DNA from 4 places in the Neobacillus sp. SAB-20_R2A genome. Region 4 is predicted to be linked to each of the others. Evidence: riboswitches for the same ligand, from Rfam matches in the RefSeq annotation. Region 4 holds a riboswitch; each other region holds the start of a gene.
What was found. A riboswitch is a leader RNA that binds a small molecule or an ion and turns the genes downstream of it on or off. The one in region 4 is predicted to bind cyclic di-GMP.
Positions count from the first base shown of each region.

Region 1: another riboswitch for cyclic di-GMP. It lies ahead of V5M37_RS05650 (anti-repressor SinI family protein); the one in region 4 lies ahead of flgB (flagellar basal body rod protein FlgB).
Region 2: another riboswitch for cyclic di-GMP. It lies ahead of V5M37_RS26705 (DUF5667 domain-containing protein); the one in region 4 lies ahead of flgB (flagellar basal body rod protein FlgB).
Region 3: another riboswitch for cyclic di-GMP. It lies ahead of V5M37_RS28495 (hypothetical protein); the one in region 4 lies ahead of flgB (flagellar basal body rod protein FlgB).

Region 1 is NZ_CP145895.1:1,132,426-1,138,447, forward strand. Features, by position in the region: gene V5M37_RS05625 (DNA topoisomerase III) at 1-1,409, shown strand, start outside; gene hutH (histidine ammonia-lyase) at 1,715-3,232, shown strand; gene V5M37_RS05635 (hypothetical protein) at 3,268-3,468, opposite strand; gene V5M37_RS05640 (DUF1992 domain-containing protein) at 3,602-3,976, shown strand; gene V5M37_RS05645 (hypothetical protein) at 4,016-4,141, opposite strand; cyclic di-GMP riboswitch class I at 4,542-4,634, shown strand; gene V5M37_RS05650 (anti-repressor SinI family protein) at 4,667-4,840, shown strand; gene V5M37_RS05655 (helix-turn-helix domain-containing protein) at 4,872-5,198, opposite strand; gene map (type I methionyl aminopeptidase) at 5,470-6,022, shown strand, end outside.
Region 2 is NZ_CP145895.1:5,440,397-5,446,418, reverse strand. Features, by position in the region: gene V5M37_RS26720 (glycerophosphodiester phosphodiesterase family protein) at 1-1,202, opposite strand, end outside; gene V5M37_RS26715 (staygreen family protein) at 1,447-1,902, shown strand; gene V5M37_RS26710 (mechanosensitive ion channel family protein) at 2,196-3,311, shown strand; cyclic di-GMP riboswitch class I at 3,505-3,590, shown strand; gene V5M37_RS26705 (DUF5667 domain-containing protein) at 3,678-4,976, shown strand; gene V5M37_RS26700 (transposase) at 5,375-6,022, shown strand, end outside.
Region 3 is NZ_CP145895.1:5,840,165-5,846,186, forward strand. Features, by position in the region: gene V5M37_RS28490 (OmpL47-type beta-barrel domain-containing protein) at 1-1,392, opposite strand, end outside; cyclic di-GMP riboswitch class II at 1,423-1,507, opposite strand; gene V5M37_RS28495 (hypothetical protein) at 1,809-2,306, opposite strand; cyclic di-GMP riboswitch class II at 2,343-2,424, opposite strand; gene V5M37_RS28500 (hypothetical protein) at 2,849-3,784, shown strand; gene V5M37_RS28505 (helix-turn-helix domain-containing protein) at 3,801-4,139, shown strand; gene V5M37_RS28510 (hypothetical protein) at 4,176-4,445, opposite strand; gene V5M37_RS28515 (hypothetical protein) at 4,585-5,178, opposite strand; gene V5M37_RS28520 (ParM/StbA family protein) at 5,194-6,022, opposite strand, start outside.
Region 4 is NZ_CP145895.1:5,260,673-5,266,694, forward strand. Features, by position in the region: gene fliG (flagellar motor switch protein FliG) at 1-556, opposite strand, end outside; gene fliF (flagellar basal-body MS-ring/collar protein FliF) at 558-2,171, opposite strand; gene fliE (flagellar hook-basal body complex protein FliE) at 2,329-2,628, opposite strand; gene flgC (flagellar basal body rod protein FlgC) at 2,642-3,088, opposite strand; gene flgB (flagellar basal body rod protein FlgB) at 3,099-3,488, opposite strand; cyclic di-GMP riboswitch class I at 3,593-3,680, opposite strand; gene fliS (flagellar export chaperone FliS) at 3,800-4,186, opposite strand; gene V5M37_RS25935 (hypothetical protein) at 4,196-4,549, opposite strand; gene fliD (flagellar filament capping protein FliD) at 4,553-6,022, opposite strand, start outside.

The DNA.
Region 1 (6,022 bases), 1.8 Mb from region 4:
TTGAGAAAAAGCCTAAGAAATCTTTCTCTCCGGGTCTTTATGACTTAACAGAATTGCAGCGCGATGCGAATAAAATCTTTGGCTACTCTGCTAAGGAAACGTTAAACATTATGCAAAAGCTGTACGAGCAGCATAAAGTTTTAACGTATCCTCGTACTGATTCGCGCTACATTTCTTCTGACATTGTCGGAACACTCCCTGAACGGTTGAAAGCATGTGCAATAGGTGAATATCGTCCATTAGCTAATAAGGTCTTAAGTAAGCCTATTAAAGCTTCTAAGGCTTTTGTTGATGACAGCAAAGTATCAGATCATCATGCGATCATACCAACAGAAAGCTATGTAAACTTCTCAGCCTTCACAGATAAAGAGCGTAAAATTTATGATTTAGTCGTAAAACGTTTCTTAGCGGTACTATTCCCGGCATTCGAGTACGAGCAGTTAACGCTGCGAGCCAAAATCGGTGATGAGAATTTCGTGGCTCGTGGAAAAACGATTATTTCAAGTGGCTGGAAAGAAGTTTACAATAATCGCTTTGAAGATGACGATGCGTCAGATGATTTGAAAGAACAGATTTTACCTCGCATCGAAAAAGGCGATACATTAATGGTGAAACTTATCGCACAAACGGCTGGACAAACAAATCCGCCAGCTCGATTTATTGAGGCGACATTACTTTCGGCAATGGAAAACCCTGTAAAGTACATGGAAACAAACAATAAACAGCTCGCAGAAACATTAAAATCTACGGGTGGACTGGGAACTGTTGCAACACGAGCTGACATTATTGAAAAGCTATTCAACTCGTTCTTAATCGAAAAACGAGGCAAAGACATTCATATTACTTCCAAAGGCCGGCAATTGCTGGATTTAGTGCCGGAAGAGCTAAAATCCCCTGCTTTAACAGCGGAGTGGGAACAAAAGCTTGATCAAATTGCGCATGGCAAGTTAAAAAAAGAAGTGTTTATCAGCCAAATGAAAAACTACACGAAAGAAATCGTGGCTGAAATTAAAGCAAGTAATAAAAAATATAAGCACGATAATATTTCTACAAAAAATTGTCCTGACTGTGGAAAACCAATGCTTGAAGTGAATGGCAAAAAGGGAAAAATGCTCGTTTGCCAAGATCGGGAATGCGGGCATCGTAAAAATGTCTCACGTGTTACAAACGCACGCTGTCCACAATGCCATAAAAAACTTGAGCTGCGTGGCGAGGGTGAGGGACAAATCTTCGCATGTAAATGTGGATATCGTGAAAAACTTTCTGTTTTCCAAGAACGCCGGAAAAAAGAATCCGTCGGGAAAGTGGATAAACGGACAGTACAAAAATACTTAAAGAACCAGCACAAAGAGGAAGAACCTTTGAATAGTGCGTTGGCTGACGCGTTAAAAGGGTTGAAGTTTGACTAACATCATACTTAAGGGGCTATTCAAGAAGAGTGATTTCTTTATGAATAGCCTCTTTCATTCATTATCCTGCTAAAGTGATAATGTGCTAAAATTCAGAAAATTTAGTTGACAGGCAAGGTATCTGTCACATAAAATATTATCAAACTAATAATAATTTTTAGAATGGGTGGAAAATCATGAGGCAGCGCCGAAGAACCGTTCAAAATTTTATAACGTTTATTAAAGAGGCTGGATTCCAAATCTAATCAGAAATGGAATCCAGCCTCTTTCTTTATCTTACTAAAGTAATAGAGGAGTGGAGAGAAATGATCACATTAACAGGTAACAGTCTAACATTGGAGCAGATGAAGGAAGTATTGTACCGCGGCCAAAAGGTTGGCGCTTCGGAACAAAGCATGGAGGCAGCAGCCAAAAGCAGGGAAGCGGTGGAACGAATTGTTTCTGATCGTAGAGTGGTTTATGGAATCAATACCGGGTTTGGAAAGTTCAGCGATGTACTTATCGATAAAGAACATGTGCAGGATCTGCAGTTGAATTTAATTCGCTCGCATGCCTGTGGGGTAGGGGAACCATTCCCAGAAGTGGTGTCAAAAGCAATGGTCGTTCTTCGTGCCAATGCCCTGTTAAAAGGTTACTCAGGCATTCGTCCGGTAGTCATTGAAAGACTGATTGAGCTGGCTAACAAAGACATTATTCCGGTTATTCCGCAGCAGGGTTCATTAGGTGCTAGCGGGGATTTGGCGCCATTATCCCATTTGGCATTAGTTGTTGTAGGTGAAGGCGAAGTATTCTATAAAGGCGAGCGTGTGGAAGCAGGCATTGCCCTTCAGCAGGAAGGTCTTTTCCCACTAACACTTGAGGCTAAAGAAGGTCTTGCTCTCATTAACGGAACGCAGGCCATGACAGCTATGGGGGTCGTCGGATACCTAGAAGCAGAGCAGCTTGCTTTTGAGAGCGAACTGATTGCTTCCATGACGATTGAAGGGTTAAATGGAATTCTCGATGCTTTTGCAGAAGAGGTTCAAGTGGTCAGAGGCTACCAGCAGCAGATTGATACAGCAGCAAGAATCCGCCGCTATTTGAGTGACAGCTTATTAACAACGATGCAGGGAGAACTGAGGGTTCAGGATGCTTACTCTCTTCGCTGCATCCCGCAGGTTCAAGGTGCTTCCTGGCAGGCGCTTGATTATGTAAAAGAAAAGCTGGAAATAGAAATGAACGCGGCCACTGACAATCCACTAATTTTTGATGATGGGGAAAAGGTCATCTCCGGTGGAAACTTCCACGGGCAGCCAATTGCTTTTGCAATGGACTTTATGAAAATCGCAGTAGCAGAACTTGCTAATATTTCAGAACGTCGTGTGGAACGGTTAGTTAATCCGCAATTAAGCGATCTGCCACCGTTTTTAAGCCCGCAGCCAGGCCTGCAATCAGGGGCAATGATTATGCAGTATGCAGCGGCTGCACTTGTTTCAGAAAATAAAACTTTGGCGCATCCAGCTAGTGTGGATTCCATTCCATCATCGGCAAACCAAGAGGATCATGTCAGCATGGGGACAATAGCATCAAGGCATGCTCATCAAATCATCCAAAACACTCGCAGGGTCCTTGCGATTGAGATGATTTGCGCCATGCAGGCCGTCGAATATCGCGGTGTAGAGAAAATGGCGACCCATACGAAGAACTTCTATGAAAAAGGCCGGGAGCAGGTGGCATCCATTAAGCAGGACCGCATCTTCTCGAAGGATATCGAAAGACTGGCAGAATGGCTGAAAACTGTGGAATTTTCTCAGTTTATGAAGAAATTAAGCTTCGAAAAATAAACGGAGTAAAAAGGCGTGAAAACTCTTCACGCCTTTTACTCTGTCTGCTCAGGAAGCAGGCGGGCGGTATCCTGCCGCGTGTCCTCTTCCTCAATTCTATTTTTAAAGGCCTCCTGGGTGACAATAAACTCTTCATCCCCAATTGCCTGCTCAGCATGACTCTCGGTCATGGTGTTCTTGGGGAATTCACCCGGATGGTTTTTGTTTTTATGATTAAAATGTTCTCCACGTGCCAAGTCTAACACTCCTTTCGTTATCGCTTGTAGCATGCCCCAATAAAGCTGAAATCATTACCGATTTATTTTTCAACCGAAATGGACCTTTGTTATAATAAATATAGTGAGTATGCTAAAAAAGGAGGGCAATAACATGGATATGTTTCATATTGTCTCAGAAGATCGGATTAAAAAAGCATACAAAGATGGAGAATTTGATAATCTTCCTGGATATGGAAAACCCCTGAAGCTTGAAGATTTATCAGGTATTCCAGAAGAACTGCGCATGGCTTACAAAATCCTGAAAAATGCAGGCTTTTCAGAAGAGGAAAACCATTTACGCAAAGAGATGATGACCATCGAGGATCTCATCAAAAAATGTGACGACAGCGGTAAGAAGGAAGATTTGCAAAAAAAGTTAAATGAAAAGCTCCTTCGCTTTAATCAATTGATGTCAAAACGAGGGGCGAAAACAAATTCGTCAATTTTCAAAAATTACGAACAAAAGGTAGAAAAACGGTTTAAATAAATTCTGATTAGCAAAAAAAAGCTGGCGAGGAGAGAATTTTTACAATTCCTCTTCACCAGCTTTTTCTTCTGATTTGGCAGGCTTGCACATGCGGTCTAAGAAATAACCTGCAAATACCATAAAAGCAATGGGGATTGAAAAGTTTAACACATGGACAATGGTCAATGCCTATCACCTCTATTTTTGTTTTGAATATTAACAATATTCTGTATATTAATATGTTGTTAATATTATATGCTAATCGTCACAAATTAGACAAATGTTTTCGTCATAAAATCAGAGCCAAAAATAAAGAAGGAAAAATTTTCTTCCCACAAATTAGGAGAATATTCGACTTCAAATGCTCTATTATTTATATATTCCATTTTCAGGCAATGGGAATTAGAGGAAAAAATGCGGAAGTTTGTCAAAAAATGTCTAAAAAGGGGGTTCAGAATATTAAAAATGCTGACAAAAACTAACACTTTGTTATAAAAGGACTAGTTATAATGAACTTACTAAAGAGTTAGTATGAATTTAGTCCTAGAAAAGATGAACTAATGAAATAATAAATAGACAGTTATTTTTCAGAAAAAGGCAAACTTGGTGAAAATCAAGGACGCAAAGCCGAGGGTCTAAGGTGGAAATAGAGAGAAGCTATGATGGCCGGGCTGCCTGAAATACGGGTAAGTATTTTAGGGGGTTGTTAGTATGAATTTGGAGATTGAGCAGATGGAGAAGCTTGACAAGGATTGGCTAGTACTAATTATGGAAGCTAAGAAGATTGGATTATCGGTAGAAGATATTCGAAATTTCCTAAGCGGAAATCACCAATCAGAACAATTTGTTACATACCAAAATGAAAAAACATCCTACAAAAATTAAGAATTTTTGTAGGATGTTTTTTTTGTACATTTTAACTATTGTTTTGATTGTTCCGCCATTTATTAAATTCCAAGAACTCGCGGAATTGATCTTTTGAAACACCGGAGGTCATGGCTTCCTTTACTAAATTCATCCAATCATTGTCCAATGCCGTCTTGTCAATCTGCTCATGTATTAAATGCTCAACCGGAATGTTTAATACACCGGCAATCTTTTCAAGAAACTGTATGGACGGATTCTTTTGAAGGTTTCTCTCAAGCGAGCTTAAATAGGATTTTGCAACACCTGCCTGCTCTGCTAGTTCAGAAAGTGACATCTTCTTCTCTTGGCGGAATTTCTTTACGCGGTCACCTATCATGGATTCTCACACACCTAAAAATAATTTATAACATCATTCTATCAAAAAGAATTTGAGAGTACCATATTAAGAACAAAGGAATATGGCAAATTATCGAAATTTGCATAATTAATTTTTACATTGAGAAAGTAGTTTTGAAAAATAAGTCCGTTAGCGTTAATATTAAAGTGTTGCCAAAAATGTCATATAGTAATCGTTTTTTATATACCAGCATTCGCACAAATCGGTCTCCAGACAAAAGAATTTTTTCAAAAAGGCAGGGGAATATTACATGATTGTCTTAAAGTCACAACGAGAAATCGAAGCAATGAAAAAGGCAGGAGAAATCCTCGCTGCCTGTCACAAAGAAATTGCCAAAATGATTAAGCCAGGGATTACCACTTGGGAAATTGATCAGTTTGTAGAGGGATTTTTAAAAAAGCATAATGCCACTCCGGAACAAAAAGGTTATAAGGGCTACGAATACGCAACATGTGCAAGTATTAACGATGAAATCTGCCATGGCTTCCCAAGAAAAGAACCACTGCAGGAAGGGGATATTGTCACAATCGATATGGTTGTTAATTACAACGGAGCCTTGGCTGATTCAGCATGGTCTTACGCAGTTGGCGAGGTTTCCGAAGAGACTAAGCATTTGTTAAAAGTCACAAAGGAAGCCTTGTACAAGGGAATTGAACAAGCGGTTCCAGGCAACCGGATTGGCGATATCGGTCATGCCATCCAGACTTATGTGGAAAGTGAAGGACTCTCGGTTGTCCGCGACTTTATCGGACATGGGATTGGAGCAGTGATTCATGAAAAGCCGGATGTACCTCATTACGGTT
Region 2 (6,022 bases), 180 kb from region 4:
GTTTTGAAGGAACCGTTCACGTTATATTTGCTGGATACCGCATGGGCACGGTAATAATAGGTTGTATCTGGCTTCAACCCGTCAATTTTTACATTCACTGTAAAATCATGCGCCACATCAGCGGGGCTAGTTTTAACAATTGTATCTTTCTTAAAAGTGCTGTCCGTGGAAATTTCAAATTGAACATTTGTTGCCGCGTTAGTGCGTGCCCATAGAATCGCAGACGAATCGGTTACATCCCCGCTCGCCACTCCATGTGAAATAAACGGTTTTTCAACTAAATCGACAAGCAGGTCCGTATTGTTGGTAAACGCACCGTCCACACCCAGGGAAAGCAATGAAACCATATCGTCCTGAGCATTTACGGTCCACGGGTGGATGAGAAGCTGGTTCTGGTGGGCAGCCTCCATCAGCTTCGGAACAACCAGCTCCTTACTTGGGCCGACCCCTGCAGCGTATTCAGAGATTCGCTTCATTTCCTGATGGACATCCTTACCTGCCAGCATGGCTCCAGTATAAAGCTGGATCAGCTTGACATCAGGGGCAAGTGTTTTTAACTTACGCAGTGAGTCCTCGCTGAACGACTCTAGAAAAAGCATTTCGCTGTCAAGGACATTTGTTTTTTTCAAAATATCAATGACTTTCTCTTCCATTCCAGGGTAAACGTTCGGTGCTTTTGTTTCCATATAGAGGCCGACTTTGCCGTTTCCGTGCTGTTTGACAAACTCGATGGCTTCCTCAAGGGTTGGTACCTGCTGTCCGATGTACGCTTGTTTCGCCTTGTCCGGGTAAGCTTTGTTAAACCAGGAACCTGCATCCAAACGCTTGATTTCATCGAGGGTAAAATCCTTTACCCGCCATGGTGCCCGGTCCGGATAAAGCTCCTTGGCATTCGTTGTCCTCGCCAGTGTTTCATCATGCATCGCGATCAGCTGACCATCCTTGGTCATTTGCAAATCAAATTCTACATAATCTGCCTTCAGCGTCATCGCCTGCTTGTAGGCTGCAAGAGTATGTTCCGGGCCATAAGCGGAGGCACCGCGGTGGGCAATCACCGCCACATCAGAGGTAAGCGGGCGCAAAGTCGATTGTCCATTTTCAGTCGGAGAAATTTCAATCGGCTTGGCCAATGCGGCATAAGGGGCGGCGGCCGTTACCGCCAAAGACAAACAAGCCAATCCTGCTACTAAACTCTTTCTCATTCTTCCATCAACTCCTGTAAGAATATGTATTTCATATCTAAAAATACAGGAGAAATATTGAGCCGCTATTAATAGAATTTGAGAATATTGTAAATCGGCCAAAAACAGGTCTTTTGATGCATGGGGACGGTTCTCATGCATCATCGCCAGTTACTCTAAACAAAAGTACCGCCAGAATGGTTCACAGTCTTCATTTTTTCGAAATATTCTATAAAGGGTTAAATCTTTTATAGGGAGTATGTTTATGAATCCTGATTTCAATCCTTCTAAGCTGCATGTTAACTGCTTGCCTTCCTCACCATCGTTGCAGGTTTATGGCCGAAAATACACTTTGACACATTCCGATACGACAGGTGACTTGTTTTTGAGCATTGGCTATCATTATGATTTAACAGGTATTAACGTTTCCAAGCGTGATGAAGTAATGGCAGAATGGATGACAACAAAGAAGGGGGCGCCTATTTTAAGCGGAAATGTGTATGTGAGTGGAGGGGAATTTGATGAACAAACGGCACAGCGGCGATTCCTGATCTTCCAGCGTGAATTGAACCTTGCCCTATCTGCTATCATCTATGGCGACCAATGTCTTTTCCGTCAGTATCCCGAACTGCTCGATGCAAACATCTTTATACACTTTAACTCAATCTATCCAGCCTTTAACCAGACCATGTACTATCGTACTCCGCGTCATTATACGTAGGGACGGTTCTCGTGCCTCATTTCAGTTGTTGCCCGCCATTTCCCCTAACTTAACTATTGGTAATAATCGGATTGACTTTTGACTTCTAGTACACCATTTTTTGAAACATAAGAACCGTCCCTCTGCCTCAAAGCTGACTCAGTACAGGCAATTGTGAGGCAAGAGAACCGTCCCCGTGCTTCAATCTGAGACTATTGATGTATTCCATTATTTTTTTTAAAAAGTTATTATATTTCGTTGTAATGGTTTAATGATGTTATAAAGTCTTGGAGTAGAGGGAAGGTATTTTTGAAATGTCTTTGGATTCTTTGGTATTGGCTTTTTCAACGGCGGACATAGACTATGACATGTTAAAAAATTTAGGAATTTCGATTGGAATTTTGGCTGTATTTATTCTTTTTAGAAACCTGTTTACCAAATATGTGTTTCAGTTGATTGTAAAATTGGCCCGCAAAACACCGACTGAATTTTTAACACAGATTTGTTTGAGTTTTGAGCGTCCTTTAGGGTGGGCGTTTATTATTGTAGGTTTGTACCTGGCGATGGATTATTTCCCTTTTATGGAGCAGCAAAATGCGTTGTTTATCAAATTTTTGCGTTCGATGATCATTGTTTTAATTACATGGGGATTGTTTAATTTGTCCTCTCCTAGCACAGGAATATTGATCAGTGTTAATGAAAAAATGAACAATAAGATTGATTTGATTCTTCTTCCGTTTATTTCGAGGACCATTCGCGTCATTATTATCGCCATTAGTATCAGTATTATCGGGCAGGAATTTAATTATGATGTCAATGGATTGGTTGCCGGCCTTGGCTTAGGGGGACTTGCCTTTGCTTTAGCGGCAAAGGAAGCTGTTGGGAATCTCATTGGCGGGGTCGTGATTGTCACGGAAAAACCTTTTTCGATTGGAGATTGGATCAAGACGCCGAGCGTTGAGGGAATCGTCGAAGATATCAATTTTAGAAGCACGAAGGTTCGAACCTTTAGCCAAGCTCTAGTGACGGTTCCAAATGCGACACTCGCGAACGAAGCGATTACGAACTGGAGCCGTATGGGAAAAAGAAAGATCGATTTTCACTTAGGACTTAACTATAAAACCACGAAGGAAGAATTGGAACGAGTAGTAAGGCGGATTGAACAATTGCTAAGGACTCATGAAGAAATCCACCCGGATACCATTATGGTCGCGTTCGACCACTATAATGAGAGCAGTCTCGATGTTTTGATTTACTTTTTCACAAACTCGACCGTTTGGGCAGAACACGTAAAAATCAAACACGAAATCAATCTAGAAATCATGGCAATACTAGAGGAAGAGGCAGTAGAAATAGCCTTCCCAAGCCGAACCCTCTACGTCACCCCACAAACAAACGAAGTATTCCAAACAATGGGCTCTGTTGATTGAGTGATGCATGGGGACGGTTCTCGTGCATCATTTTTTGGAGCATAGTTTTGTTATTTAAGGGTTTGACAACTATTTTGATGCATAAGAACCGTCCCTCTGCATCATTTTAACGGGACCATCTACTCATTTTTTGTTGTTTGTTATATATTTAAGTAGAAAATGATGGACGGGAGTCTTTTGGGTGTCGTTCTTCATTTGTAAAAGGCAAATCTATCGAAAGGTAGAGACGCAAAGTCACAGGCCTAAGGCATATATCGCTATGGCGGCTGGGTTGCCAAATGAAGAATCGCGAAAAGGCTCTAGTTTAATAGAGTTTATTTCGAGATTCTTCCTTTAAACAAAAACTAGTTTAGGAGGAATTTTTTTATGCAAAAAAGTAATCAGTCGTTCAAAAAGGTTCGCAATGTTCTTGCGACAAGTGTCGTAGCTGCGGGATTTGTGTTTTCTGGTGGAGCAGGCTCGGCGTTCGCGGAGGAACCCGTGACGACTGCTACACCAACAGAAGACACTGTTCAACAGGATCAGACGGTTCAGGAAGGACAAACAGTTGATACAACTACTGAATTTGAATCAACCGATGCAGAGGCAACATCTTCGGAGGCTTCCGAACCAACAACTACCGTGGATGCGGGGGCTGCAGCAGATACTACTGAAACAACAACCGATGCTACGCAAACAGAGGGTACGACAGAAGTATCAGGTGAAGAACCATCTTTACTACCTGGAGATTTTTTCTACTTTGTAAAAAAATTAATGGAGAATGTTCAATTAGCGTTAACCTTTGATGAAGTAAAAGAGTCCGAGTTGCTGGCATCTTTCGCGGAGGAACGCATTAAAGAGGCAGAGGCGTTGCTTGCTTCTGGCGAAGAGGAATTAGCCAATGAAACGCTTCAACAAGCGCTGGAACAACAGGAATTGGCTTTGGCCAAATATCAGCAAGGTGAGGCGGTTGAGGATTCTCAGCCTGGGACGTCTGAAGATGAACCAGCGACTAACGATGATGGTACAACTGTTGAAGGCGACGAAACGGCAGCACCTGTTGACCCAGTCCGGGCAGCGATTGAGGCTAAGTTTGCTGCTAACCTGTTAGCGTTGCAGACCGCTTTGGAAAAAGTGGACAATCCTCGTGCAAAAGAGGCGTTAGCCAAGAATGTCAGCAAAGTCCAAGAAAAGATTGAAAAGAAAATCAACAAGAAGTTAGCGGAGTTGGAGCTTAAGCAGGAAAACACTGGGGACGACCAAGCCGCGGGCGAAGTGGAAGATGAAACCACCAATGAACAACCTGAAGAAGTAAATATGGAGTCTACGGAAGATACCGCAAATACGGCAGATGTTGAAAAAGCCACGAATGAGGCTGCCGAGGAAACTGAGCAAAAGCCTCTTGAGAAAGTTAAGGCAGTTGCACAGACCACTGTAAATCAAGCTAAAGCAGAAGCGCAAAAACTGGCAGAAAGCCAGCGTGAGGCGGCAGTTAAAATAGAGGAACAAAAACGTGCTGATGCGGCAAAACTAGCAGAGCAAAAACGTGAAGAGGCCGCAAAGCAGGCAGAACAAGCGAAAGAACAAGCCCAAAAGGCTCTGGAACAACAACGCGAAAAAGCACAGAAGCAGGCCGAACAAGCCAAAAAGGCCCAGGAAAACTCAAAGAAAACAGAAGGTCAGTAAAAAGAATGATGCATGGGGACGGTTCTCATGCATCATTTTTTGATTCGCCACTGATGCATGGGGACGGTTCTCATGCCTCTAATTTTTTGCACCCCCTAAATGGTAAAAAGATGAAAAGCAATTTAAAATATTATATGATAGAGCTGTAACCTCAGATAAACCCCAGGAACCAGGCAGAACCTAGGGACGGTTCTCGCGCTTCTTAATTAATCCACTTTTACACTACTTCTATATGACTATTCCCTTAATAATAACTATTTGGTCTACAAAACTTTTTATTTAATACGGCCTTTGTACATTTTTTGAGACATAAGAACCGTCCCCGTGCTTCACCTTGTTTCCCCATTTAAATTCAAGGTTAGGTGATTGTGATGCCCCGAAGTGCAAGGTTGAAGAGTATGAGCGGTGTTTACCATATTATGTGGAGAGGAGCGAATCGGCAGGAGATTTTCCATGATGATGACGATTGTAATAGGTTTCTTGATATTTTAGTAAAGTATAAAGTGGAATCGGACTTGGAGATATATGCCTGGTGTTTGATGGGCAATCATGTCCATCTCCTTATCCGGGAAGGTATTGAAACCATTTCCAATACGATGAAGCGGATTGGTGTCAGCTATGCCTCGTATTATAACTGGAAGTACGACACGACAGGGCATTTGTTCCAGGGGCGATTCAGAAGTGAAAATGTAGAAGATAATAGGTATTTACTAACAGTTACTAGGTACATTCATCAAAATCCCGTTAAGGCTGGAATCGCAGACAGTCCAAATGAATGGAGATGGAGCAGTTGCCGTGAGTATTATAGTGAACACCGTGATGGTAGAAAGCTGCTTGATGCAAATTTTATTTTCGAAAAAATTTCCCCTGATCAAACCTTTGCGATGGAAAAATTCAAAGAATATAACGAAAAAATTAACAACGATGAATGCTTGGAAGAAAAAAGAAGAAGGCTGCCTGACGAAGAGGCAAGGGTCGTCATTAAGAAACTGCTTGGCCCTGGGGATATCACTCGCGTAAAGGTATTGCCAAAGGCGCAAAGAAAG
Region 3 (6,022 bases), 580 kb from region 4:
TTCATATTTAATATAAGTACCATTTTCACCAATTTTATATTGAGTCTCCCTAACACCACTTCCATTGACTTCATCAACCCCAGGGGTAAGTGTGAAAGTTACATTTTGATTAGTCCAATCAGTCGTGCTAGGAATAATTTCTGGAGATGTTGGTGCATGTGTATCAATTTTTGCATATTCATTTGTTTCATGACTGTAGTTTCCTGCCTCATCAATTGTCCGTGCAGTTATTTTTGTGAGTCCCTCTGTATCAATTACACTTGGTACCTCGTAATCTTGCCAATCACCATCATTTATTTTATATTGGCTTTTTACAACTGGACTACCGCTGATTTTTTCACCATTTTGAACTGAAAAGGTTACTGTACCATTCGTCCATGTTGATGGTGTTAATATTATGGATGGACTAGTCGAACCTGTCCTATCAATTTTAATAGTTGCCTCGGCAACTGTACTCGGGTTATTTACATTATCCAAGGTTCTGGCATAGACCCTTGTTTCCCCTTCATTCGTTACTTTTACCAGTGCATCATTTGAATAATCAATCCAATTTTCATTATCCGTCCCAATTTTATATTGTGTCTTTTGAACTCCACTGCCACTGTCGGCACCTGAAGTTATGGTAAAAGTGACATCTTGGTTTGTCCAACTAGAGGCACTTGGAATAATTGTAGGCAGTGTTGGACCAGATCTATCAATTTTCACCTCTGTTTGACCTTGATTACTAATATTCCCTGCTATGTCAATGGTTCGTCCATAAATGGTTGTTATACCTTCTGAGGTAATTTCAACTGGGCTATTCAAGTAATCGGTCCATGTTCCATTACCTATTTTATATTGGTTTTTGAAAACACCACTTAGACTATCAGTTCCTGATGAAAGAGTAACTGTAACTTTATCTTGGTTTGTCCAATCATTTGGTGAAGCTGTTAAAATTGGGCTTGAAGGAGCCGTTTTATCTAATTTTACAACAGCCGTTGCTTCAACACTTGTATTACCTGAATTATCTGTCGATGTAGCAATAATTGTTATTTCACCCTCACCAGGAACTATGACAGTCTGTCCGGAATACAGTTGCCAGACTCCATTATCCCCAATTTTATATTCAGTTTTAACAACTCCACTTCCACCCTGATTATCTTTTCCAGGAGTAAGTGTAAAAGTAACATTTTGATTGGTCCAATCTGTTATATTAGGGCTTAAGTTAATCGTAGGTGATGAAGGGGCTGTCTTATCTACTTTAGCGCAGTTAGGGTTACTTGGTGTGTTATCACAATTACCAGGATTCCCATTTCCGGGATCGGCATGTACAAACCCAGGTGAACTTAATGATCCCATTAATATAACTATCAACATTATATTAATGTATTTTCGTAAAACTTTTTTCTTCATAATTTACCTCCTAGATCCATTTTTCAAACTACCTAAGAGGGCCGGTTACACTACTAACTCCATATAACCTAAGTGTCCAGATTGCCGGTTATATATCATCGCTTCCCAAAAAATAAAAGAATTGCCTGAAATGATAATTTCATAGCTCACCCTCTTCCCATTACTCCCCAAATCGATATCAACTTCATAGGGTGTGTTCTGTTTATAGAACTATATATCTATGAAAATATTATAATTTAAACTATAGTTTATAGGTATTTTTTCCCTTCGACATGTTCCAACTAATTTTCGGCAAATTTCAACAAAACTTTAGGGAATTATTAAACAATTGTAGAATTCACAATAAATCCAAAAAAGAAGGTCCCCCTTAAGAGCACCTTCTTGAGCTTACGAAATCGGCAAACATAATCAACGTATTACTGAAGTGCAACCCCATTCACATATAAACCGCCGGTAGATGAAACTAACTCAACAGCAGTTACAGTATGCCCTGAATTTCCTGGGAACTCTTCTCCAACCGCAGGAATGTTACCAACCTCCGTTAAAATGCCTTCATATCCTATCAGATTAAAACCAGTATATTGGTTTGCTTTTCTTGGATCATATGAAACGTTGCTATCAACAGAAGAGGTCCTTTCATGTGCTACGTAATGAGTTTCCTCTCCTCTTGTACCCTCACCAGTATCCCATGTGACCGTAATTGCATAAGTTTCTTCTGATTTATACGTGAAAACAAGATTATTAGCTTCAGCCTGCATTTTAGCATTATTGTACCCTAGCGCAGTTTGGACATCACCTTTACCCACAAACCCTTTTCCTGTTGACGGGTCGATGGTTACTGCCGCAAAAGCTGAACTTGCCATAATTCCTAGAGCTAAAGCTCCTGCTGCTACCCCTGATAAAATCTTCTTCATAGTCCTCTCTCCTCTTAGAAAAATAATTTTTAAAACCTAAGAGGGCCGGTTACACTACTAGCTCCATATAGCCCAAGTGTCCAATTTAAGGCTATACTTCAAAGCTTCCCCGAGTTAAGGATGTAAATTCGGTTTAAAAACTATCATTACATCCTTAAATTCACGACATTTTGTAATATTGCGTGGCCACTTTAATATAAAAATATCGTTTCTATGAATTCATTATAGATTAAACTATAGTTTAATGGTGGTTTTTTCCTCCGACATAATTCATGTTAGTTTTGCAAATTTCATTCCCATTCATAAAAAAAGAGCACTAACCTTTGTTAGTGCGTTTAAAAAATAGGAGGAAAATAAAGTTAGAATCTTACAAAGTTCTATATTAAGAATATATTAAACAATAGTGGAATTAAATAACTTTCGAAAGACAAAATCCGTCAAAATTTTAATTTTTTGTAGAAAAATAATTATTTAAATTGTAAATTTTCTCAAGTAACATAATTAAAAATGGTATAAAAGTACTGATTAACAGGAGAATCGTCATGAATCATTTCAGGCGGCAGCATATCTATTTGTTTTTCCTTATTCCTTCTATAGCTTTGACAGATTTATTTATTGTTTTCCCCGAAGAGCTGGAATGGAATATTGTTTTCTTTCTTTGCATTATGGTCCTGTTTGACCAAATTAATTTGAAGGTTTTTTCCGGTTTTGGCTATTCCTTTTTTCATGTAATATTATCTTTACTAATATTTGATCGTTTCTCCATTGTTTACGGTTTCATTTATCTGCTTGTTGATTGTTTAGTTGCCAGTTTTATTCTAAAAAAAGGTAGCATCCATGCTAGGATATCCTTGCTCTCCATGTATATTATTATTATCATTATCTGCAACGAGATATATAATGAATATAGTGACAAGTCTTATTTAGCTAGGTATCTTACTATGCTGCTTATGTTGACTCTAAGCATCGTTCTGAAATATGTCTATGTTTATCTTGAAACTGGAGTAGTATCCAGTAAGCTATTTTTGGATCGATTTGGGCCAATGATGTTTGAAGTGGCGGTTATATTTCCTATACTATCTTTCTTCAATCGGCTTGAAGTTAATCTAGTTCTTATTCTATTTCTTACCTACTATACTATTATTGGATACCTCCATAAGCAGTTTATGTCGATTAATCAATCCCAGATCAATTTATTAACGAAGAAGATAGCAAGAAAATATAAAATCCCTATTGTTTTTATGGATTTGAAAGATATAAAAGGTGTTTATTATCCTGAGAAAACAATGATTATCATTGACGACAAAATGGATTACCCTGAGCAATTACAAACTATTTTTCACGAGCTGCTTCACTATCAAATACAAAGATATTTTAAAATTCCAAGAAAATCAGAAGAACTTATTATCACATTATTTGAAGCTGCAGTTAGCTGGTACTATATCATAACGATTAAATACAGCTCGGAAATTGAGTAGGGGAAGGAGGTATACTATGGCCACTCCATTGGGGCAGGAGTTAAGAAGATTAAGATTAGAAAGAAATTTACGACTCGAAGAAGTTGCAAAGGGGACCGGGATCACCCTTCAATATTTAAGCATGCTTGAAAAAGGGGATCGTAAGTCTGTTTCGTTTGAGATCATGGCGGATATTTCAAGATTTTACGGAGTGCCGTTAGACTATTTTGCCGCTTTCCTAAAAGAGGAGGAATCCAAGCAGCTCTCGGACGTAGAAATCATGCTTTGGCAGGCTATCAACGAAAAGGTGCGAGAAGATATTTATTTTAAAAAAGGGAATTCGCTAAAAGGCATTTTTTCAAAATTGTTCCATTAGATTCAAATGGGGTGGTTTCTTCACCCCTTTATATGCCTAAAACCCAATACTTCCTGTATTCAGCGCTACATAAACCACCATAAACACCCCCACCATCGTAACCGCAACAGCAACCCCAAAAACCTTAAATTTACGAAGAACAGTAAAGCAAATAACAAGCACTCCCACCACAACACTAAAGTAAAACACCGTCGAATTTATGTATTGATACACGAACTTAAACAATTCCTCCTGTTCAAGCCCCATGACATAGAACAGGAGCCAGCCAATAATAATCCCCATAATTACCTGTATACACACCTTCATATGAATCTTCATCCCTCCTAATCTACTTAATTTCTATTCTTTTAAGCTATAACCCTATTAAAATTATAAAATACCGGTAATATTGGATACTAAACCATAGCAAAAGGCACCTCATCACCAAGGTGCCTCATCTTAATCCTTATTTATTCATACTCGCCAAAAACCCGCCCAGCAGGTCATCGGCATCAAGGTCCTTCTCGTCGGCTTCATCCTCAGTAGGGGACATGGCCTGGTAGATGGTCTCGAAAGCAAACTCGTCCAAATCATCATCAACCAAGTCGATTCCTGCAGCTATTTCTTCTTCAAAAGGGCTCTCCGAAAAAGAATGTGTCTCTGGGGCAGGGAAGGCCGTAGTCTCCTGCAGGTACAACGCCTCATCAATATCTACAGCCTTGCTGTTCAACGAGGCCAGCAGTGCGGTCGACCTTACTGGGTCGGAAATCAACTGATAAAGAATGCTTCCCAGCAGTGCTTCGGAATGCTCGTGCTTCAGCCAATCACGCTGTGCTTTCGTTAGCCCCTTGGGGAGGGGGATGGTTACCGTTTCCTTTTCCCGGGAAAAGGACTGGCTGACACCCTCCATAACAAATGAAGCAATCTTGCTGGAAAAATTCCGGCGTTCTGTTTCCTTAATTTTTTGAAGCTGTTTTAATATGTGATCCGGAGTATCAGAAGGGATGCGGAAAGATAAAGCCTGGCCCCTCTTGATTTCGTTTTCGGATGCCTTTTTCATAGAATCACCCTAAAATTAGCTTTTTACTGGTGCTTTATCTTGGGGAGCCTTTTGCCTCTCAGTTTTACGAACAAAATCCGTAATTAACTTATAATAAGCATTCGACATCATCCAAATGCTTTCCTTCTCGTCCTCAAAGAAATCAATATTAAAACCATCTAAACCGTTATTCAACGCTTTTAAATATTCCTTTAAAATGATGGATCCGCCGCCGACAAAGTAGCAGATTTCCGTCTGCGAGTTCTTAGACCAGACATTACGCAGCAAGCGGTATTGCTTTTTCGCAAGGTCTAGCAGGATGCGGTCGGTGATGTCATGGACACTTGTCCGGCTTCCTTTTACCATAATGTGATTGCGGTCGTTTTTCTTCGTAATAATTTCTACGACATCGCGGCGGCTGTCGAGCTCCACACCGTGTTTTTTGCGAATTTCTTCACGAATCATTTCTAGCGATTCGGATACCCCTAGATTAAACCCTTGCGCCTTGTCATCGTCGACATTGCGGTTTTTAATGACGGCGATGTCCGTGGAGAGGCCGCCGATGTCTTGAATTAAAATGCGTTTATCGATTAAGTCCTTATTAATTACTTTTAAATTATTATCCATGACAAGGTTGATATAGGCCGCAAAGCCTTCAGGATAAACCTTTACTTCATTGAACCTAATATTAACTTTAATGCCTTGGTATTTTGGAGTTACAAGAAATTCAACCTGATGGACATTACCAAGCAATTTCGAACGATAGCCGGCATCCTTGCCTTCCTTTACTTCACGCAGCGGCAGGCCCGTTCCTAATGTGTAATTGGCATCAATAATGTTTTTCGTGCGCGGGAATTCGGCTTTT
Region 4 (6,022 bases):
TCGTCGTCGACAGTTTTTCCTGCAGCACTTCCTCTACCTGCCGAACCACTTCAGGCGAAACCGTGTCCATCAAGGCAATTTTTGTGGCGATTTCCGCTTGCTTTTCCGGTGAAAAAGAAGACAAAATCGCTGAGGCCTTTTTCGGCTCCAAATAAGAAAGAACGAGTGCGATGGTTTGGGAATTTTCATATTGCAAAAGGTTGAGGATTTGAACTGGCTCCGCCTTTTGCGCAAAGTAAAAGGGCTTCTTTCGATTCTTTTCGGAGGAGCGGTTCAGCATCTCCTTCGCCTTTTCTTCGCCAAAGGAGAGTGCGAGCACATCCTTGGCAAAGTGCTCACCACCTGTCGAAACGACCTTCCGCTCAGATGCCATTTGGTAAAATTCTCTGAGCACATCTTCCTTCACCTTGGCATCGATCCATTGAAGATGGGCAATCTCCTTTGTAATCAATTCCACTTCGTCTTCCTTCAGCTGTTTCAAAATTGCTGAAGACCCCTCTTTCCCCAAAGCAACCAAAAGGATCGCAACTTTTTGAATTCCCGTTAACTTCCGCATGTTATCCCTCCTTTTCTTCCTTTAACCAGTACCTTAACAGGTCGACAAATTCATCCGTATTTTTACCAGCCAATTGATTTAATTCGTTTTGCACTGATTCCTTTTTGTTAATGATAGGCTCAAAATCGGTAAGCTTTTTCATTTCTAAAAATTCTGAGGCTGACTCCATGTCCTCTTTCTTTCTCCTTCTAAGCAGGGCGGCAAGAATTAAACCACCGACCAAAAGGAGACCTAATGCTGCTGCTCCAATCCAGATATAATTCATATAAGTTTCCTTTTGACTTAAATCCGTCTTGGCAGGTGTTAAATCCTTTTTACCAGCAAATTCTCTTGGGAATACGGTGATGCGGTTGTTAATATCAGCATCTGTTAGCCCTTTATTGTCCTTTATCGCTGTGCGTACTACGTTGGCAATAATATTTCGGATATTATCCTGTGTATCTGCTGTTAAGGATGACGGAACTTTCGGATTCGGCGGTTCCACACCGACGTTAATGGTCAAATCGTCAATCGTATACGGACTTTCGACCATTTCCTTTGTAATCCGGTTGAATTCATAGTTGACGCGATTAACTTTTTCCTGGTAGTCATTTTTTCCGCCGCTGCCTTCAGCCGCATAGGCAGGCACATCGCCTTCACCGGTGCCGTCTACACCGCTCGGAACGGCCCCCTCGCCACTGTAGGATTTCGTGACCTCTTCAACACTAACGGCCATTCCCTTATCGGAATTCGGGAGCGGTTCGACTAAGTTTTGCTGCGTCTTCACCTGGTCGAAATTCAGCTTCACAAAGGTCTGGACCAGCACCTTATCCTGCCCAAGCATCGTGCCGAGCATCTGCTGGATGCTGCGCTGAATGTCTGCCTCTACCTTTTGCTTGATCTCCCGTTGGCTTTCATAGCTGTCTACCCCGGCAAAGGCATTATCGCCTGACTGCGGCAAGGAAAGAAGCTGGCCATTTTCATCGGTGATGACGATGTTTTCTTCAGGCAGATTCGGAATGCTCTTCGATGCCAAATGGTATAGAGCTTTAATCTGCTGTTTTTCCAATTGATAGCCTGGCTCGAGGTCAACAATAATCGATGCACTGGCTTTCCCTTCTTCCTCCGGCCGAATAAACACGCTGTCCTTTGGAAGAGTAATCATGACCTCCGCATTTTTGACGCCGTTGATTTTCGTCATCAAATTGGCCAGCTGCCCTTGAATGACCTCTCTCTCGATGGCATCAAGTTCGCGATCGGTGACGCCGAATTTCAAATCCTTGGTCTGTTCTGAAAAACTAATCGGACCGCTTTTTGGAAACCCTTCTGCCGCCAAGTTGACGATCAGATCTGCAGATTGCTCTTTCGGAACGAGAATTTGCGTGCCATTGTTGGTCACTTCTATGTCCGTAACCCCCTGCTTTTCCAAGACGGCCTTAATCTCGCCAATTTCTTTTTGACTCAAACTATTGGCATACAAAGGAACAAGGCTGGGCTTGGAAAAATAAAAAATACCAAAGCTGAGCAGGGCCACTAGTAAAATAAACGTCCCGATATATAATGTTTTATTTTTCTTGCTCGCGTTTTTCCAAAACTGCGAGAGTTTTTCCTTGAAATCATTTAATTTCTGATTCATAAGCCCTCCGCTATGCTAGCCAAGAATCGGCTGCACCTTTAAAACCTGCATTCTTCACATGACTTCCTGATAAGGTGATGCACAAGAACGCCCCTTTGCTTCTGAAAAGTGATGCACAAGAACCGTCCCCATGCCTCACCCATGCCTCACCCATGCCTCAAACTTGCATTCTCATGATTTCTTGGTAGGCTTCGACTACTTTGTCCCTTACTTGGGTTGTCAGCTGCAGGGCGATTTGTGCTTTTTGTGCAGCTATGGTGACGTCATGGATATTTTTTATTTCACCTGTGGCTATTTTTTCGGACATGTTTTCCGATTGGACAATTGTTTCATTTGCTTTCTGTAAGGCCTCGCTTAACGAGTTCGAAAAAGAGGTGCCTGACACGGAAGCGGGCTGTGCATTTTGGGTTTTTCCCACTATCGATGCTTTCGCCGGAAACAGCTGATCAATTCTCATTCTTTAACACTCCTTATCTGCCAATATCTAAAGCTTTCAGCGACATATTTTTTCCAACATTAAAGGCTGTGATGTTCGCTTCATATGTACGGGAGGCTGTCATCAGGTCGACCATTTCTTTTGTAATGTCCACGTTTGGCATCATCACGTAGCCTTCATTATTGGCATCGGGATGGGTCGGGTCATAAACCGGCCGAAACGGAGTTTTGTCTTCTACGATTCTTGTAACCTTGACCCCATTTGAATTCATTTCATTTTGCAAGAATTGGCTGAACGGGGTTCCTCCCGTCCCATTCGCTTGCACCTCGACCATCTTCCGCCGGTAAGGCATCCAGACCCCCTCCACCAATTGGCCCCGGGTGGTCGTCGCATTGGCGATATTGGAGGAGATTGTATCCATTTTTAACCGCTGGGCGGTTAGGGCTGAAGAACTAATATTTAAGGGTTGGAACATTGACATTATGAATCACCTACCTGCTCTTAATCGCTGTTTTAAGTAAATTGAATTCTTCGCTTATCTGGTATGATAATGTTTGGTACCAAATCGAGTTTTTGGTCAACTCCGTCATCTCACTATCCATATCCACCCCATTGCCGCTATTTTGCATGACAGTAGGTTCCTGGGTCACCAAAGGCTTGCTTGAAGCAGCTATGCCGATTGGGATATGCTTGGCATTGGTTCTCTTCCCGTCAAAGCCAGCACCGGAAAGTTCTTGTTTTAAAATGTCTTCAAAAATAACTTTTTGTGGTTTATAGTTTGGAGTGTTCACATTGGCGATATTGTTGGAAATGGCATTATGTCTTAACACAGAGGCATCTAAAGCACGTTGGACTAGATTGATGTTTTGAAGTATCGACATGGGTCAGCTCTCCTATAAAAAATTCAGAATATTTAAATTTTAATTTTTAGGACATAAAAAAGACCATTCCGAAGAATAGTCTAATAGGGTAAACTATGAGTCTCTTCGGCAACTGGCTGGCGTAATCCCTTCGGATCCTTAGCCCCTATAGCTTTGCGTCGCTGGGTTTCCCCAGGTTTGCTATTATCGGATTGTATTTGTCGATTTTTGGAAAATCATATTGTCGAATTTTTCCTACAAAAATAATAATACAATGGTTTTAGTCAGTTGACAACAAAATTAATTAAAAAGGCCTACTTAACTAAAATTAGTTAAGCAGGCCGTACTATTTTCAGCGCTTCTTTCCAGGTATCCTGCAGTTCTGTTAACATTTTTTCCACTTCGATTAACAGCTGCTCGTCCTTTTTGATATTCGCCTCTATTAACTTTTCCTTCATGTAATCGTAAAGTACTATAAAAGATTTTGAGATTTCGATATCCATATTCAGGGTAACCATTAATTCGGTAACAATTTTTTGAGCCCGCTGGATTCGGTCATTCGCCCTTTGCCAATCATTTTTCTCCATCGCCATTCTGGCCTGAAGGATAAATTTAATCGCCCCGGTATATAACAAAAGGGGCAGCTCTTCTTTTTTCGCATATAATACTTGATTATTTTCGTAAGATTGATAGGCATTGTTCAAAGCCAAAAGTCTCACACCTTTCCCTTATTTTCGCTTGTCGTAAAAAATTCCGCTTACCGCTGCCGCAGCTGGTTCCCCATACTGCTGTTTGATCGTTTTCTCTTTTTGGAGAGAACCAATCGCCGCAAGAATAGTTTGCTTGGCCCTAGTTAATTTTTCCTGAAGCTTTCGTTCTAACGTGTGAATGTGCCGGAGCTCTTCCTTGATGGCTTCGCTCATGAGGATGGCACCGTTACGTTGATCTAGCTCGTTTACTTTCTCAATGCACTGGTCCCGTTCTTGGAGCAGCTGTTCAATAAGTTCTACTTCATTCGTTTCTAGTAGATTGCTTGTCAGCTGATAGTAATCTTTTAAAAACTGCTCTTTTTGTTGCTCCATCGATTACATTCCACCACCCATTTGCTGCATCAGCCAGCTGCTTTGCGTATTCGACTTCTGGATGGCCTGCTCCATCGCGGTGAACTGCTTCCAGTAATAGCTTTCCTTTGTCTGCAGGCGTTTCTCCCAGGAATCAATTTGCTCATCCAGCCGCTTTAACGCCTTGGATAGGTAGGTATCACTTGAATAACCGGCCGTCTTCGTTATGTCCTTCATCGTTTCGTTCAGCTGGTCATACAACCGCCAGGCGACCCCGCTGTTTTGAAACTCTTCGGCATTGTTCACTGTGTTGTTGGTGGAAGCCCCCATATCGTATTTTTTTGAAAAAAGCTGAGCGACTTGGTCTAGATTATTTTCCAGTGCCGCTTTCAATTTCGTTTCATCGATGACGAGCTTGCCATTATCCCGGTAGTTAGTACTTGAGGTGATGCCGATTTCCGCTAGCGTATCGAAGTCACTGTTCATTATGGCAGGATCTTTGTCACTGACTTTGGAATAGAGGATGGACCGCATTTTGTCGAGAGCGGAGGCAATCATCTGGTCATTTGATAGTAGGCCGCTCTTTGCTTTTTCCTCCCACAGCTCGATTTCTTTGTCCTTCATATCCTTCTTCTGGTCATCTAACAAAGGGGTATAGTCTTTATAGCGCTTTTCGCCCAATTTGTCGTGAAGGGTTTTGATTGTTTCGTTGTATTTGTCAACAAAGCCTTTGATTGTGTCAAAAATCGCATCGACATCTGGTTTCTTCGTAATGTTGACATTGCTTCCGGCCGGCAATTCGGTTTTTAGGTTAAACTGGATGCCGTCGTAGGTAAATTGGTTGCTTTTGATCGTGATGGTCGTTCCGTTAATGGTGACCTCGCCGGGTGTTGATGAGACGGGTGAGGTACCGACAGCCCCGCTGGCGTTTCCTGCTGGGAAGTCATTCTGCTGGCTGTCTACCGTACCCGCTGTAATCTTAAGCACGTTTGAGCTGTTGGATACATTGGCAATGCTGATACCTGTCTGGTCATCCTTTGAGGTGAAAATAATAGCATTATCGCCGCTGGAATAAGTGGCCGTCACCCCTGTTTTCGTGGATAAGGCATTAATTTTTGTAATCGAGCTTTGGATTGTATCCTGTGCAGTAAGGCTGATAGGTTCGTTGTTTAGGGTAAAACTAAATCCCGATCCTAGTTCGGCTTTATCATTGGCTACTCCTGCCTGTGCGAATTTGACAGAGGAAGGCGTACCCGGCTGATAGAGTTTGGCAGAGGAAATCACGTATTCACTTCTGCTTGAGGTGCCTGTAAGAGAAACATCGACCTTGGCGGCATCCGAGGACGACAGCTTGCTTTTTTGAAAAGTGGATTCGAGCCTGAGCGCTTCCATCGAAGACCGCAAATCGAGAAATTTGGTATTCACATCGCGGTACGCATCCATTTTCCATTCTGTCATCGTCTTATTTTGAATTACCTTGTTTAAGGGGATTTT